One region of the Glaciecola sp. 2405UD65-10 genome, then DNA from elsewhere that is predicted to be linked to it. Evidence: predicted binding sites of a transcription regulator. Region 1 holds the regulator's gene; each other region holds the start of a gene.
What was found. The regulator sigma-54, encoded in region 1, starts transcription at its own class of promoters, with help from an activator protein. The targets are predictions, from matches to a motif close to GTTGGCACGNNNNTNGNNT.
Positions count from the first base shown of each region.

Region 1 (4,011 bases):
GAATAGTTTCTGCTAAATCATGTACTGACAAATTATCGGTATTTATATGGAGGTCGGCTTTTTCGGCCACTGGCACTAAAATGTCACGTTCAGCTGCAATGGCGTCAACTAGTGAATTGTTAAGTTTGAAAAGGGGATGTAAGCGGCGAGTTTCGCTATAACGCTTTATTAATACATCATCGCTAGCATCAATAAATATAATGGTAATGTCCCAAAACTCGGGCAAATATTCTAGCAATTCGGTGATTTCATTTTCCGAATCGGGCATGTTACGCACATCTATACTTACGGCAACAAGTTCGTGTTGTTCGACTACCGTATTGGTAAGTGTGGGCAGCAGTGAAACAGGAATGTTATCTACGCAGTAATAGCCTAAATCTTCAAGTGCGCGAAGTGCAATTGATTTACCTGAACCTGAACGCCCGCTAATGATCAATAATTTCATAGTGTAAAACTCGCGTTAAATAAAAGGTGTTGCAGAGTGAGAAATTACGTGTTTTCAGTATAGAGTGCTTTTTGCAGGTAGTGAATCAATTTCACTCTTAAGCTAGGGCAGCCACTATTTCGTTTTTGTTTTCAGCTTTTCTTATTGCTTTTACAATGTCTTTATTGCTTAATTTTTTTGCTATGCCTGATAAAGCCTCAAGGTGCTGGCTAGTTTGTTCTTCGGGCACTAAAATCGCAAAGAATATATCAACGGCTTGACTATCAATTGCGTCAAAATCTATTGGAGAATTGGTTGTGAGTATTACTGCAATCATATGACTCAGACCTTTTATTCGGCCATGTGGAATAGCAATGCCATTTCCAATACCAGTACTGCCCATTTTTTCTCGACCTAATAGACTTGAAAGCACTTCTACTTGGTCAAGCTCAGGTGACTGCAATACAGCAATTTCAGAAATTTTTTCAAAAATTCGTTTTTTGCTATGGCACTCAACCGAACATTGAGTTCGGTCAAGTGAAATTATGTCATTTATGATCATAGTTAGTTAGCTTAGTGACGCTTAAGTTTTTCTTTGTGTTTAATAACTTGGCGATCTAGCTTATCAATTAAGCCATCAATAGCCGCATACATATCGGTGTGTTCTGAGTTAGCAAATACTTCACCACCACTCATGTGTACAGTGGCTTCCGCTTTTTGGTTAAGTTTTTCAACGTTAAGTATTACATGCACATTATTGATATGGTCGAAATGTCGTTCGAGTTTTTCAAACTTAGTGTCAACATAAGTGCGCAATGAGTCGGTGATTTCGACGTGATGACCGGTAAGGTTAATTTGCATATTGATGGTCCTCTTTGCCTTTTAGACAAGGCTTTTTCGTTGATTAGAAGGGGGAATGTTTAACGATTCCCGGTATTTTGCAATTGTTCGCCGGGCCACATTAATGCCCTGATCGGCAAGCAATTGCGCAATCTTGCTATCACTTAACGGCTTGTTCGATGGTTCATCAGCAACTAATTTTTTGATGAACGCACGAATAGCAGTAGAAGAACAATTTTCGCCAGACTCTGTAGATACGTGTGACGAAAAGAAATACTTAAGCTCAAATATGCCTCTTGGGGTGTGCATGTACTTTTGTGTTGTAACACGTGAAATAGTTGATTCGTGCATGTCTACCATTTCAGCCACATCGTTTAATACCATGGGCTGCATTTTTTCAGGACCTTGCTCAAAAAATTCACGTTGTTTAGCAACAATACAATGCGACACCTTCAAAAGGGTTTCATTTCTGCTTTCCAAACTTTTAATAAACCATTTTGCTTCTTGTAAATGAGACTTTATATATTGCGAATCGTTCGAATTACTGGTTTTCGATAGTTTCGCGTAGGTTTCATTTACGGTAAGGGCGGGTAGGGCTTCGTTGTTTAATTCAACTGTCCACACGCCTTTATTTTTGTAAACATTAACATCGGGGATAACATATTCAGGCTCTCTTGATGAAACTGCGCTACCCGGGCGAGGATTCAAGGTTTTCAATAAGCGCATGACTTCACGCAGTTGATCTTCCTTTAAACGCGTTTTACGCATAAGTGTACGGTAGTCTTTGCTGCTTAATAAGTCAGCGTGTTCTTCAATCAGTGAGCGGGCTTGCTCAAGCCATGGTGTATCGTTATCAAATTGTTGCAATTGCACCAATAAGCATTCTTGTACTGAACGTGCGCCTGCACCAATAGGGTCAAAACGTTGAATACGTTTAAGTACGCATTCTACTTCGTCTAAATCAATGTCTTCGTTATCTAAGCTATCTAATATGTTTTCACACGAACTGGTTAAATAGCCTGATTCGTCAATTGAATCAATTATGGCAATCGCTATTGACATGTCATTATCGCTAAAATGCGTCATTTCAGCTTGCCATAGCAAATGGTCTTGAATGTTTTCGGTAGTTTCGCCTTGGAATATGTAGTCGTCGTCAGGGCTTGAGCCGGTCATTTTAGTGGGGGCTGATGTAGAACCTAGGTAATCTTCCCATGAACTATCAAGCGGTAAATCATTGGGTAAATCGCGGTTTTCAAGTGCTTCATGTGCATCCATAGGATCAGGAACATCTTTTTCGCCACTACTTAAAGATGCATTCGCTTCGTTTACGCCTTCTATATTCGCTGAAGCTTGTTCTTTGTCAGTTCGGGAATCGAGCGTTTCGCCTCGGTCAGCGTTTTCATTGCTATAGTCTAATTCTACCGTCTCCAAAAGGGGATTGGATTCAATGGCTTCTTGAATTTCTTGTTGCAGATCAAGTGTTGACAGTTGCAGCAGCTTAATAGCTTGTTGCAATTGGGGGGTCATAGTCAATTGTTGACTGAACTTCAGTTGTAACGAGGGTTTCATTACTATCCTTCTACTGCGCCTATCTCAAGTATGTAAAACATCTACCTTACCTAGCGATTCCTATCATTAATGCTTATCATACTCCCTAATTAGGAAAAAAAAAGAGGTTTATAATGCAAATTGTTCGCCAAGATAAACATCTCTTACCGTTTGATTAGCAAGAACTTCTTCAGACGTGCCGCTAGCTATCAATTCTCCATGGCTCACAATGTACGCAAGCTCACATACATCAAGGGTTTCCTTTACATTATGGTCAGTAATCAAAACCCCAATGCCACGTTCTTTTAATTGGTAAATTATTTTTTTAATGTCATTTACTGATATTGGATCAACCCCTGCAAAGGGTTCATCAAGCAAAATAAACTTGGGATCAGCTGATAATGCCCGCGCAATTTCAACGCGGCGTCTTTCGCCACCTGATAAACTCATGCCAAGGCTGTTACGAATATGATTAATATTAAAATCATCAAGCAGTTCATCAGCTATGACTTCGCGCTGGTCTTTTGAAATATCTTTGCGAGTTTGCAATATGGCCATTAAATTTTCATACACAGTGAGTTTTCTGAAAATAGAGGCTTCTTGAGGTAAATAACCAATGCCATTTCTTGCACGCTCGTGCATAGGAAGGTGGCTTAAGTTCATTTGATCAATAAAAATATCGCCTTTATCTAGTGGTACTAAACCCACTATCATATAAAAAGTAGTGGTTTTACCTGCACCATTGGGGCCTAACAGACCAACAATTTGTCCTGTTGATACTTCAATGCTTACATCGCGCACAACTTGGCGAGATTTATACGATTTAGCTAAGTTTCTGGCGCACAGCGTACTGGTCACAAATACAATCCTTCAATAGCGTTGTTTATTGTTGTTCTGAATCAGACTTTTCTTGCGAAAATGCACCAGGGCTTATTACTGTAGTAACGGGGCCACTGCTGTTTTCATCAGATTCAGCTAAGATTTGCTCTTTCGCCATATCAAACAAAATAGAATCACCATCTACTTTCACATCGTTTTGCACAATAACGGCTTGGCCGCGAAGCGAAAGCGTTCTAGACGCTACGGTATATACAATTTTGTTAGCTCGTGCTTCTACTATAGTACCGTCTTCTAAGCGCTGCTTGTAACTGGCGGGGCTGCCGCTTGCTATAATGACTTCTTGGCGCTTGCCATTGGTA
Region 1 covers NZ_JBMEUF010000003.1:44,423-48,433, forward strand. The annotation lists gene rapZ (RNase adapter RapZ) at 1-445, opposite strand, end outside; gene ptsN (PTS IIA-like nitrogen regulatory protein PtsN) at 543-986, opposite strand; gene hpf (ribosome hibernation promoting factor) at 998-1,285, opposite strand; gene ACOI22_RS15435 (RNA polymerase factor sigma-54) at 1,307-2,833, opposite strand; gene lptB (LPS export ABC transporter ATP-binding protein) at 2,942-3,670, opposite strand; gene lptA (lipopolysaccharide transport periplasmic protein LptA) at 3,696-4,011, opposite strand, start outside.

Region 2 (4,011 bases), on a different contig from region 1:
ATCAGGCACATTCAACGGTTACGAACTAGTAGATTTCCCTGGCACTTATTCGTTGTCATCTATTTCAAGTGATGAGTCTCTCGCTATTGAACAGCTTCATATAGCGATGGAAAATGCCGATACCTCTTTAGTTATTTGCAATTTAGATGCGACCAAATTAGAGCGCTCCTTGGTGTTCGCTTTACAGGTGCAACAATTAGCTAAACAGCATAATAAAGGGGTGATATTTGCCCTTAACATGATGGATGAGCTAACACGTTTTGGCCATAGCATTGATGTAGAAGCCTTGTCGGCGCAACTTGGGTCACCCGTTTATGGGATTTCAGCAAAAACCTTAATTGGCATAAGTGAGTTTACCCAAGCACTTCATAGCCATGCTCAAGCGCCTGAGTTAGTGCAAGTAAAGCGCCCTGACTTAAACCAACACGCTAGCTTATTATTTGCTAAAAACTTAGCCAAGCAGTTCGCAATAGATAAAGACATTGTATTAAAACAGCAAAACAAACTAGATAACTTCTTACTGCATAGCATTGCCGGCGGCGTAATATTTATTGCGGTGATGTTCTTTTTGTTTCAAAGCATATTTACGTGGGCTACGCCTTTAATGGATGCCGTTGAAACGGGTATAAGCATACTAGGAGAGCTAACTGTTGCGGCTTTGCCTGAAGGCATAGTGAGTGACTTCGTTAATGATGCTATTTTTGGTGGGGTAGGAGCCTTTTTAGTGTTTGTCCCGCAAATAATGGTACTTACCCTTATAATTGGCCTACTTGAAGACAGCGGGTATTTGGCGCGCGCAGCCTTAATTTGCCACAAACCCTTAAGTTTGTTTGGTTTGTCAGGGAGGAGCTTCATTCCTTATTTATCAGGCCACGCCTGTGCCATTCCGGCTATTATGGCCGCGCGTACTATTGAATCGCCTCGTAAGCGCCTAATAACCATGATAACAGTCCCACTTATGTCGTGCTCGGCTCGCTTACCCGTTTATGCTTTACTTATTGCCGTGTTAGTCCCAAATGAGAGTTATTTAGGAGGCTGGGTAAACCTGCAAGGCGCGGTATTTTTTGCCTTATATTTTGGAGGTATTTTTACCGCTCTAATAATGAGTAAGCTGTTGAATTCATGGATTGAAAAAAGCGAAAAACAAAGCGACTTACCTTTTATTATTGAATTACCCAGCTATAGATTGCCACATTGGCGTCCTTTATTTTACAAAACGGTGAATAGCGGCCAGCAGTTTATACGCCGCGCAGGGCCTGTAATATTTATGGTGTCGGTAGTGGTTTGGGTACTGGGTTATTTCCCGCAAAATGGTGATTTGTCTGCATCTTATCTTGCGTATATTGGGCAGTTTTTAGAGCCGTTATTTGCCCCATTAGGCGTTGATTGGCGTTATGCAGTGGCTATTTTGGTGTCGTTCTTAGCAAGGGAGGTATTTGTTGGCGTGTTAGGTACCTTGTTTAGCATTGAAAATGCCGACGAAGATATTGGCGGTTTAGCCGCGCAGCTCCAAGCTGACGGCCTAAGCTTGGCCTCAGGTATTGCCTTATTAGGATTTTATGTAATTGCGCTTCAGTGCGTTGCCACCGTAGCTACATTAAAGGGTGAAACCGCTAAAAACAGATATTCATGGGGGATCTTTGTACTTTATGGACTCCTTGCCTACTTAGTTGGCGCGGCTATTTACGCAATACTAAGCTAATGTTTAGCGTTGAAATGGGCTAAAACGAGTATAAAGAATGGCCTTAATTGCTTGTTTTCGGGGCGCGGTTGCATTTTTTTAGTGCATAGCATTGCGTTGATTAAGAGGTGAAAATAGCTAAGCTATTGAAAAGTAATGCTAATAACTCTTGGCATTAATATTGAATAAATAATAGTGAGTTAAGTTTACAATTTTTATTCTCACTTTAGAAAAACTAAAGGAGAATTGGCAAAGATGCCCACATGCGAGAAATCGCGTGTGGGTTTTTTTTTGGATTTTTTTCAGTATGCAAGGCACAACGGCTACCACGCTTACTGTTTAAATCGCGCTGTTCTACCAAGCAAATACGAGTGGTCGCAAGCGCAAACACATATTTATGAGGCAAATTATGGCACAAGTAATCGATGATGTATTAGTAATAGGCAATGGCATGGTAGGGCATCACTTTGTTACCCAGCTTAGAACAATTAACCCTACAGCAAGCATTCGCGTATTATGTGGTGAGCCAAGATTAGCTTACGATAGAGTGCATTTGTCAGAGTTTTTTAGTGGTAAAACCGCTGATGACTTAGCCATGACCACCGAGGCTGAGTACGAACAGCAAAATATAAAATATGTGCTTAATTCATGGGTAAGTGAAATAAACAAAGACGCTAAGTTAGTGACTACCAGTACAGGTGAAAGTTATGCTTACAAAACGTTAGTGCTTGCTACGGGCTCGTTCCCATTTGTTCCCCCCATTCCAGGTAACGACCAAGCCCATTGTTTGGTTTACCGTACTATTGAAGATTTACATGACATACAAACTGCTGCCTCTGTTAGTAAAGTGGGTGTGGTTGTGGGTGGCGGCTTACTAGGCTTAGAAGCGGCCAATGCCTTAAAAGAAGCCGGCTTAGATACACATGTTGTAGAGTTTGCGCCACAGCTAATGGCGGTGCAACTTGATCAAGACGGCGGCCGAGTACTACGTGACAAAATTACCGATTTAGGCGTGCAAGTGCATACGCAAAAAGCCACACAGGTAATAGAAAAAGGCGACACTCATAGATACAAAATGCAATTTGCTGACGGCACACACCTTGATACTGACATGATCTTGTTTTCTGCAGGCATTAGACCTTCTGATGCATTAGCAAAGCAAAGTAATTTGGCTATTGGTGAGCGCGGCGGAATAGTGGTAGATAATCACTGCCTTACCTCAGACCCTAGCATTTATGCGATTGGTGAATGCGCCCTTTGGGAAAATAAAATATTCGGACTTGTTGCACCGGGCTATTCAATGGCGCGTGTAGTGGCTGATCACATTTGTGACATTGAAAACGCCTTTGAAGGCGCTGATATGAGCACCAAATTAAAACTAATGGGCGTAGAGGTTGGCTCAATTGGTGATGCACACGCAAAAACAGAAGGCGCTCAGGTTTACACTTACGAAAACCAGCCCCAAGGCGTGTATAAAAAGTTAGTGGTAGATGAAACACAAAAAGAGCTGTTAGGTGCGGTGTTAGTGGGTGATACCAGTGATTACGACACTTTGCTCCAGTATGCTTTAAATGGCATTGAGTTACCTGAATTCCCAGAAGCGCTAATACTGCCTAATTCTGACAGCGCACCTGCTTTAGGGGCTGATAGCCTACCTGATACCGCCATGTTGTGTTCGTGCCACAACGTGACGAAAGGCGATGTTATTACCGCTATTGAAGAGGGTAATGCCACCCTTGGCGATATTAAAGCGTGTACCAAAGCGAGCTCAGGTTGCGGCGGTTGCGCAGCCTTGCTTAAGAACGTTGTTGACAGCGAACTGACCAAACGTGGTGTTGAAGTAAGTACCGCTATTTGTGAGCACTTACCTTTTACCCGCCAAGGTATATACGACATTGTAAAAGTAGAAGGTATTGAGAGTTTTTCTGAATTGCTGCACAAACACGGAAAAGGCTCAGGTTGCGAAATTTGTAAGCCCACTGTAGCGAATATTTTAGCCTCTATTTATAACGATTTTATTTTAGCGAAGCCCCATGTAGGCCTACAAGACACCAACGACATTTATTTAGGCAACATGCAAAAAGACGGCACCTATTCTATTGTGCCACGAGTTGCTGGGGGTGAAATAACGCCGCAGAAATTAATTTTATTAGGCCAAGTGGCCGAACAATACAAACTTTACACAAAAATAACCGGCGGACAACGTATTGATTTGTTTGGCGCACGCGTAGAGCAGTTGCCCGACATTTGGGAAAAGCTTATTGCCGGCGGCTTTGAAACAGGCCATGCCTATGCAAAAGCACTTAGAACGGTTAAGTCATGTGTGGGCA
Region 2 covers NZ_JBMEUF010000002.1:396,724-400,734, reverse strand. The annotation lists gene feoB (ferrous iron transporter B) at 1-1,702, shown strand, start outside; gene nirB (nitrite reductase large subunit NirB) at 2,091-4,011, shown strand, end outside.
Region 2: the regulator sigma-54 is predicted to act here: its motif matches at 1,850-1,868, upstream of nirB (nitrite reductase large subunit NirB).

Region 3 (4,011 bases), on a different contig from region 1:
TTAATTAGTGCGGTTTTTATTCTATCTTATTATTTTTATTATTTATTTGTAACCGCATTTTCCCTTCAAACTTTTAAAAAGCGTTGTTTATTTGAACTCAGGGTAGGCTTCTAAGCCACACTCGCTCATATCAACACCTTCAAACTCTTCTTCTTCAGTTACTCGTACACCAATGATTGCTTTGATGATTAACCAAACAACTAGGCTAGTTACGAATACCCAAACAAAGATAGTAAGTGCACCAATAATTTGGCCACTAAACGAAGAACCAGTGTTAGTGATTGGTACTAATAATAAGCCTAATAAACCAACTACACCGTGAACTGAAATAGCGCCCACTGGATCATCAATCTTAAGCTTGTCTAAACCAATAATACTAAATACAACTAAAACACCGCCGGCAGCGCCGAACAAAGTAGCTTCAAGTGCATCTGGAGTAGAAGGTTCAGCTGTAATAGCAACTAAGCCTGCTAATGCACCGTTTAATGCCATGGTTAAATCAGCTTTACCGAACATTAGGCGAGCTACAATTAATGCAGCAACTAATCCACCTGCAGCGGCCATGTTGGTATTCATAAATACAACAGCAACACTGTTTGCGCTTTCTACCGAAGCAGTCGCCAATACAGAACCACCGTTAAAGCCAAACCAACCCATCCATAAAATGAATGTACCTAAAGTGGCAAGTGGTAAGTTAGCACCAGGAATCGCGTTTGCTTTTCCGTCGGCAGTGTATTTACCTTTACGAGCACCTAGTACCAATACACCCGCTAACGCAGCAGCTGCACCAGCCATGTGTACAATACCTGAACCTGCGAAGTCAGAGAAACCAAGGTCACCTAGTACATACATACCAAATACAGCTTCGCCGTTCCAAGTCCAAGCACCTTCCATTGGATAGATGAAACCTGTTAAAACCACAGCGAACAATAAGAAAGACCAAAGCTTCATACGCTCAGCAACCGCACCAGATACGATTGACATTGCTGTAGCAACAAATACTACTTGGAAGAAGAAGTCAGCTGATGGTGCGTAAGTCGCAGCATCTTCTGCAACGCCGGTTGCGCCGTCACCAGTAATACCTGACAAGAAGAAATCACCACCGTACATAATTGCGTAACCACAAATCATATACATGATGCACGAAATCGCATAAAGCGATACGTTTTTAGTTAAAATTTCAGTGGTGTTTTTAGCGCGTACTAAGCCCGCTTCTAACATAGTGAAACCTGCCGCCATCCACATTACGAATGCGCCGCAAATCAAAAAATAGAAGGTATCTAATGCATACCCTAGTTCAAATGTAATTTCCATTGTGTTTTCTCCGAGAAATGCTTAATGCTTATAGGGCTTCAGTATCAACTTCGCCAGTACGAATACGTACCGCTTGCTGAAGGTCATAAACGAATACTTTACCGTCACCAATTTTGCCGGTTTTAGCAGCGCCAACAATGGCCTCTACCAAACGCTCAACCTGATCAGTTTGAACCGCAATTTCAAGTTTCACTTTTGGTAAAAAGTCTACTTGATATTCAGCTCCGCGATATAATTCAGTATGTCCTTTCTGACGTCCAAATCCCTTAACTTCAGTAACGGTCAAACCGTCGATGCCGATCTCAGAGATGGCCTCACGAACATCATCTAGCTTGAAAGGCTTTATGATTGCAGTGACTAGTTTCATGTGTTGCTCCTGCTATTTTTTTAAAATAAATGAGTGATAAAGCGTTGGTTTGAATTTGATAATACAAAACCAGTGCCAAAAATTAATTATTATAAAAAACAGAAACTTAACTAATTGAATTGGATCTTACGAGGCATAATGCGCACGATAAAGGTGCGCATTGATGTTTTTGAGCCATTGTGGTGCATTATTGGGTGTTAAACGTTATAGCTTTGTAAACCGTTTATTAACTAAATAACTTTTCCCACCACGATTTATTCTTTATTTCATCTTGTTTAAGAGGTTTAGGCTGAGCTGCACAAGGCTGCGCGGCGTCAAGTGCAGCTTTGATTGCAGGTAAACTCACCACCCCAGGACAACCGGCCAACATGCGCACACCCGTTTTTTTGTTGAAGTGCGCAATGGTCAAACTATCAGGGAAGCGTCTAACAAGGGTTTTTGGTGACTGTTGCTTTTGCAGTTCAATAAATACTGCCAATGCCCCTGTTGCTCCCGACATATTTATAGGTTCGTTGTTGTCGTTACCCAGCCACACACTGGTTACTAGGTTTCTATCAAACCCACTAAACCAGCTGTCGCGGTAGTCATCAGTAGTACCTGTTTTGCCCGCCATATTAATGTTAGGAAAGGCTTCTTTAACACGCTTTGCAGTGCCATCAAGCGTGACTTTGTGCAAGGCATAATTAAGTAAATAAGTAGCGTCTTCATCAGCTCTTTGCAGAGCTTGTGATGGGCGTTTCCAAACTAATTGATTAGTATGCGTTGACACTGCAAATAGCGTATACAAAGGTTTCATTACACCGTTATTTGATAGCGTTTGATACATTTGATTAACTTGTAAAGGTGACAGTTCAACCGCCCCTAGCGCCACAGAAGGTAGTACCCTTGCATTGGTTTCAACGCCTAACCTTTGTAGGGTGCTAAGTACTTCGCCAAAACCTATTTGCGCAGCCAAATTAACGCTAGGCACATTATACGACTTCACCAAAGCGTCAACTAAAGACACTTGCCCACGAAACTTCTTATCAGCGTTCATGGGTTGCCACAATTTACCCTCAGCATCATCAAAGCTCACTGGCTCATCTTGTAAAACGGTGGCCAAATTAAATCGCTCTGGCTGCTCAAGCGCGGCTAAATATGTTACCGGCTTTATGAGCGACCCTATAGGACGGTAGGCATTTAAAGCACGATTAAAACCAGCATAAGTGATTTCTTTACCTCCTATCATAGCGCGAATTCCGCCGCTTTTAATATCTGACATCACCAATGCCGCTTCTAAATTAGCTTGCTTATATATTTTTGATTTAGAAGCGACCACTTTAACCAGTGCAGCTTCTGCACGGCGCTGGGCGTTTATATCCAAAGTAGTAAATACCTTCACACCAGCTTGACGCTCGGTTTTATCAGCAATTACGTTTTTTAGTTCATCTCGTACTTTATCCATAAAGGCGGGATGCATACCTGAGGCTAAACTAGGGCTATTGTTTACAAGTAGCGGCGCATTGATGGCGGTTTTATACTCTACTCGGTTAATTTCGTTGGCTTCAAACAACAAACGCAGAACTAAATTACGTCGCTCTACAGTGCGTTCAGCGCGGCGTTTAGGGTCATAATATGAAGGGCCTTTGACTAAGCCAACCAAGGTGGCAATTTCTTGAATTTCGAGTTCATGCAAAGGCTTGTTAAAATAGTAATGGCTAGCTAAGCCAAAGCCATGTATCGCTACAGCGCCGTTTTGACCTAAAAACACCTCGTTAATATAGGCGTTTAATATTGCTTCTTTGCTGTAACGCGCATCAATCACTAAGGCCATCGCGGCCTCTTTAAGCTTTCGCACATACGAGCGTTCGCGAGTTAAAAATAGATTTTTCACGAGTTGTTGCGTAAGAGTGCTTCCTCCTTGCACCGTGCGTCCGGCGCTTATATTAGCAATGAGTGCACGTAAAATGGATAAAGGAGCAACACCATGATGATTATAAAAGTTTTGGTCTTCAACCACGATTAAACCGGTTTTAAGTAGGTCAGGAATGTCAACGCTATCTACTAGCATGCGGTCTTCATCAAGGCCGCCAACCAAGCGAGATACTAACCAAGGCTCTAAACTGGTGCGCGTAAGGGTATTGCCGTTATCGAGCACGCGAATACGTTTTATGCGCCCGTTTTCCCACTCAATGCGCATACGTTGTTGCGGGTAGGTATTATTGGGGTAATAAAATTCGCGCCTATAAATGGTGAGCGCCTTGCTAGAAACCGCAAACTCACCAACCTCATCAGCTTGCGCTTCTTTGCGATACCCTAGCAAATTAAGCTCATCAATCACTTCTTGCGGA
Region 3 covers NZ_JBMEUF010000002.1:230,014-234,024, forward strand. The annotation lists gene ACOI22_RS13115 (ammonium transporter) at 88-1,314, opposite strand; gene glnK (P-II family nitrogen regulator) at 1,343-1,681, opposite strand; gene mrcB (penicillin-binding protein 1B) at 1,908-4,011, opposite strand, start outside.
Region 3: the regulator sigma-54 is predicted to act here: its motif matches at 1,743-1,761, upstream of glnK (P-II family nitrogen regulator).

Region 4 (4,011 bases), on a different contig from region 1:
CAAACTGGCCATGCAGTAAGCGTTTTTCTGGTTGATTAAGCTTTACTTGTGGATCAAGTGCTACTTCTACAATATGTGCTAGTTCGTTTGTGTCAGTACGTAAGCCTGAGTACGTCAGCAAATTATCTTGCTCAACTACATCATCAATCACAATTTCCCAACCGTCTACATGCTTTACTTTTTCGCCAGCACTGAGTACAAGCCGAGTAACATGAGCATTTGATTTAGCGTAAATCCTTTCATCGCTTACCGCAGGGAATAAAACCGTGACGCTTCTTGCATCTGATGACATTACTACACCGAGCCCTAAATTGGACTCGCTATTACTAATAAACCGCTGACCTACATGAAAAGTATTTGTATCGCTCATTACTACCGAAGACGTTGCAAAAATTATGGCTTAATTGTAAACCTCAAGGCGCTAGAAGTCAGCCATTAATCGAAATTGTTACGCTATATACCTACGTATTTTTCAATATTTGAGCCGATTTTTTGTGTAAAATTTTCACAGAGTTCATTGGCATATCGCATTAAATTGAAAATATGACCAAGCGGTTTTACTTAATTGCTTGTTTTCGTTGGATTTAGCATCCCCACTCATGTTGGCTAATTTATTGCTATCTACATCATGGATTATTGTAATGGACTTTCGAGGAGATGGACCATGTTTATTGTTAAATACTATTTAGCAGGTGCTATAGGGCTTTTTTTAGCAGCATATTTTGTACAGGCAAGTTATTTTGCCCTAATTTTTTTATGGATAGCAATATCCCTAAGCTTGGTTTGCATTGCTTATTTATCAGATAAGCCGGCAATATTTCGCAAGCGAAGCGATGGCTCTATTCCTTTTTATATAAAATGGATGTTTTTTCCATTCTTTTTAGGTGCGCAAGCATATAACGCTTGGTCTCGTAAAAATGATTCGGTACCCGCCATTCAAAAAGTAGGCCCGCACTTATATTTGGCCTGTAGGTTGTTTCCATCTGATACTGATTTTTTAAAAGATGAGGGCGTGCATGCAATACTTGATGCGACGGCTGAATTTGATGGTCTTAATTGGAGTGCGGAAGATAAAAACCTCGATTACCTCAATGTTCCTATTCTTGATCATACTAGCCCACATAAAGATGACTTAGTTCATGCGGTTAAATGGATAGCCAATCATATTGATAATAATAAAGGGGTAGTGGTGCATTGTGCTATGGGTCGCGGCCGCTCAGTATTAATAGTTGCTGCTTATTTACTCGCATCTAAAGCGTTCACCGATATAGATGAAGCCTTAGCCCATATTACTGACTCCCGTGCCACTGCAAGGTTGAATAATTTACAGTACGGCAAACTAAAGAAAATGCATGAGGCGGGGGTTCTACAAAAAAGCAGACAGGCCTTGCTTATTGTAAACCCAGTTTCAGGGGGCGGTAAGTGGGGAGAAAACAAGGCCGAAGTTATACAAGTGTTGAGCCAACACTATGAATTAAGTATTGAAGAAACCACTAAAGAACGTGGAGCAAAAGAAATTGCCTTGGCTCACAAAGAAGGGGCTTTTGACGTTATTATAGCCGGTGGTGGTGACGGAACGGTAAACGAACTTGCTGATGTGTATGCCGGTAGCCAGCAGTGTATTGGAATTATTCCTTTGGGCACGACTAATGCGCTAAGTCATGTTCTGTTTGGCAATAGATCAAAAATTATTCCTATTGAAAGAGCACTAGAGGTGATTACAGAAGGTCAGCCACGGTTTATGGACACTGCAAAATGTAATGGTGAAACCATGGTGCTAGTGACCGGTTTGGGCTTTGAGCAGCGCATGATTAAAGACGCCGATAGAGACAATAAAAATGAATCTGGCGAAATGGCTTATATCAACGCGCTAGGTAATGCGATTAAAGATAATCATAGTGCTAGCTATAAAATCGCAATAAATGATGGGCCGCAAGAAGAGGTAAGTGCTTCAAGCCTAGTCATTGCCAATGCGGCGCCTTTCTCTAGTATTTTGGCTCAAGGGGGAGAGCAGCCAAGTCCTTTTGACGGCTTACTTGACCTAACTTTGCTAAATACGAAAGACGATAGGCTTATCCCGCTCACCGCGCTCAGTATTCAAAGCCTTACTGGCCTGGTATTCAATGATGATAGCAATAACGTAGTGAATGGTATTGAACATAAGCAGGTAAATAAAATTGTGGTAGAAAATGTAAGTGACGATACTTTGCAGTATGTAGTAGATGGTGAAGTGCGCGAAGATAAAAAGCTGAGCGTTGAGGTTCAGGCCGGTTCATTAATGATGCTATGCCCTAAGGAGTACTGAAAATAGTACAAAATTTTTTGTACATTTTTCATTAAAAAACTAGGGTAAATATAATTATATCAATTAAATCAATGATTTAATTTCCGGCACGCTATTAGCAATAAAGTAAGTGAACTAATACAAAGGAGAGTCATTATGAAACGCACATTATTATCTTTAGCACTTGTAACAGGTTTAAGTACTTCAGCAATGGCAGGCACTAATACGTGGGAAAAAGAAGCCATGGATGCTTGGATTGACGGAAAAGCCGAAGCAACCTTATTGTTCAACGGCAACCTTGATTCATTTGACATTAACACTGACGTATCAATGGGTAAGCTTACCCTAACAGGTAAAGTTGAAAATAAAATCGAAAAAGAATTAGCGGAAGAACTCGTAATGGGAATTGATGGTGTAAAAGGCGTTGATAACCGTTTAGTTGTTGTAAATGAAGAGATGGACGCTGAGTCAGAAGAAGCGTCTCAATTTACCGATGCGAAAATTAGCACGGTAATTACAAGCCGTTTATTGTTTGATTCTGAGGTATCGGGTTTAGATATTGATGTAGATGTTGATAACCGTGAAGTGACCTTAAATGGTACAGTAGATTCTGAAGCAGAGCGCGATTTAGCCATTGCAATCGCTAAAAATACCAATGATGTATCATCAGTAAATGATGAGTTAATGATTGAAAACGAAGCTGAATAATCATTGTATCTGCATCAAACTGTATCTTGCGAAATGATAGCTTACTTCTAATCAAAGCATCATAGCAAAACAGTTAAAAAAGCCGAGAGTCAGCTTTCGGTTTTTTTGTGCGCGCATAGTCAATTGGCTTAAGCGCTATTTATGAGGCAATGAAAAATGGTTTTGGATACTAGGAATTTGGTCATCTAAGTGATGATTTACATACAAAATTGTTGTATTTCCTTCCCGCGCCAGTAACTCAATTAATGCTAAGACTTTGATTCGGTTGATATCGTCTAAGCCATTACAAGGCTCATCTAGTATAAGTAAGGCGGGGTGTTTAACCATAGCGCGAGCAATTAACGCTACACGTTGATCACCAAAGGATAAATCATGAAAAGCGTCATTTGCTTTATGACTTAAGCCCATAACGCTTAGCCACTTCTGAGCGAGCTGAACTTGGTATTCCGTAGCTTGCTTATACAGCCCAATACTGTCGTAAAAGCCAGATAAAATTACGTTTAGCAAAGAGCATCCAACTTTGTAAGATAGGTGCAAAGCGTTAGATATGTAGCCAATATACTGTTTTATTTGCCAGATACTTTCACCATTTCCACGCTGATAGCCAAATACGTAAATATCATTCACATAGCATTGGGGATGGTCACCTGTAATTAGGTTCAACAAACAGGTTTTACCAGAACCATTTGGCCCGCTTAATCGCCAATGTTGCTGTGGCTCAATGGTCCAGTCAAGGTCCTCAAATATAAGGTTATCTTGATAAGCTACTTTAACTTTATTCAACTTTACTAAAGGGCCACTCTCATTTAAGAGAGGAGGAGCAAAACTGTCAGCATCTTTACCTGGAAGTTCAAGACTACTTTGTTGTAGATGCAAAACTTGTTTTATATGTGAAATATGGGCCGAAATGCCGTGTGGATCGGCAATTTGCCAGTGAATAGCTGCCGACTGCATCAGTATAAGGTGTTTTATGTAAGCTGGAATTTCGCTTAAACGATTTAACACAAAAACTATTGTTG
Region 4 covers NZ_JBMEUF010000002.1:91,233-95,243, reverse strand. The annotation lists gene rapA (RNA polymerase-associated protein RapA) at 1-370, opposite strand, end outside; gene ACOI22_RS12500 (diacylglycerol kinase family protein) at 665-2,305, shown strand; gene ACOI22_RS12495 (BON domain-containing protein) at 2,441-2,992, shown strand; gene ACOI22_RS12490 (ATP-binding cassette domain-containing protein) at 3,128-4,011, opposite strand, start outside.
Region 4: the regulator sigma-54 is predicted to act here: its motif matches at 2,388-2,406, upstream of ACOI22_RS12495 (BON domain-containing protein).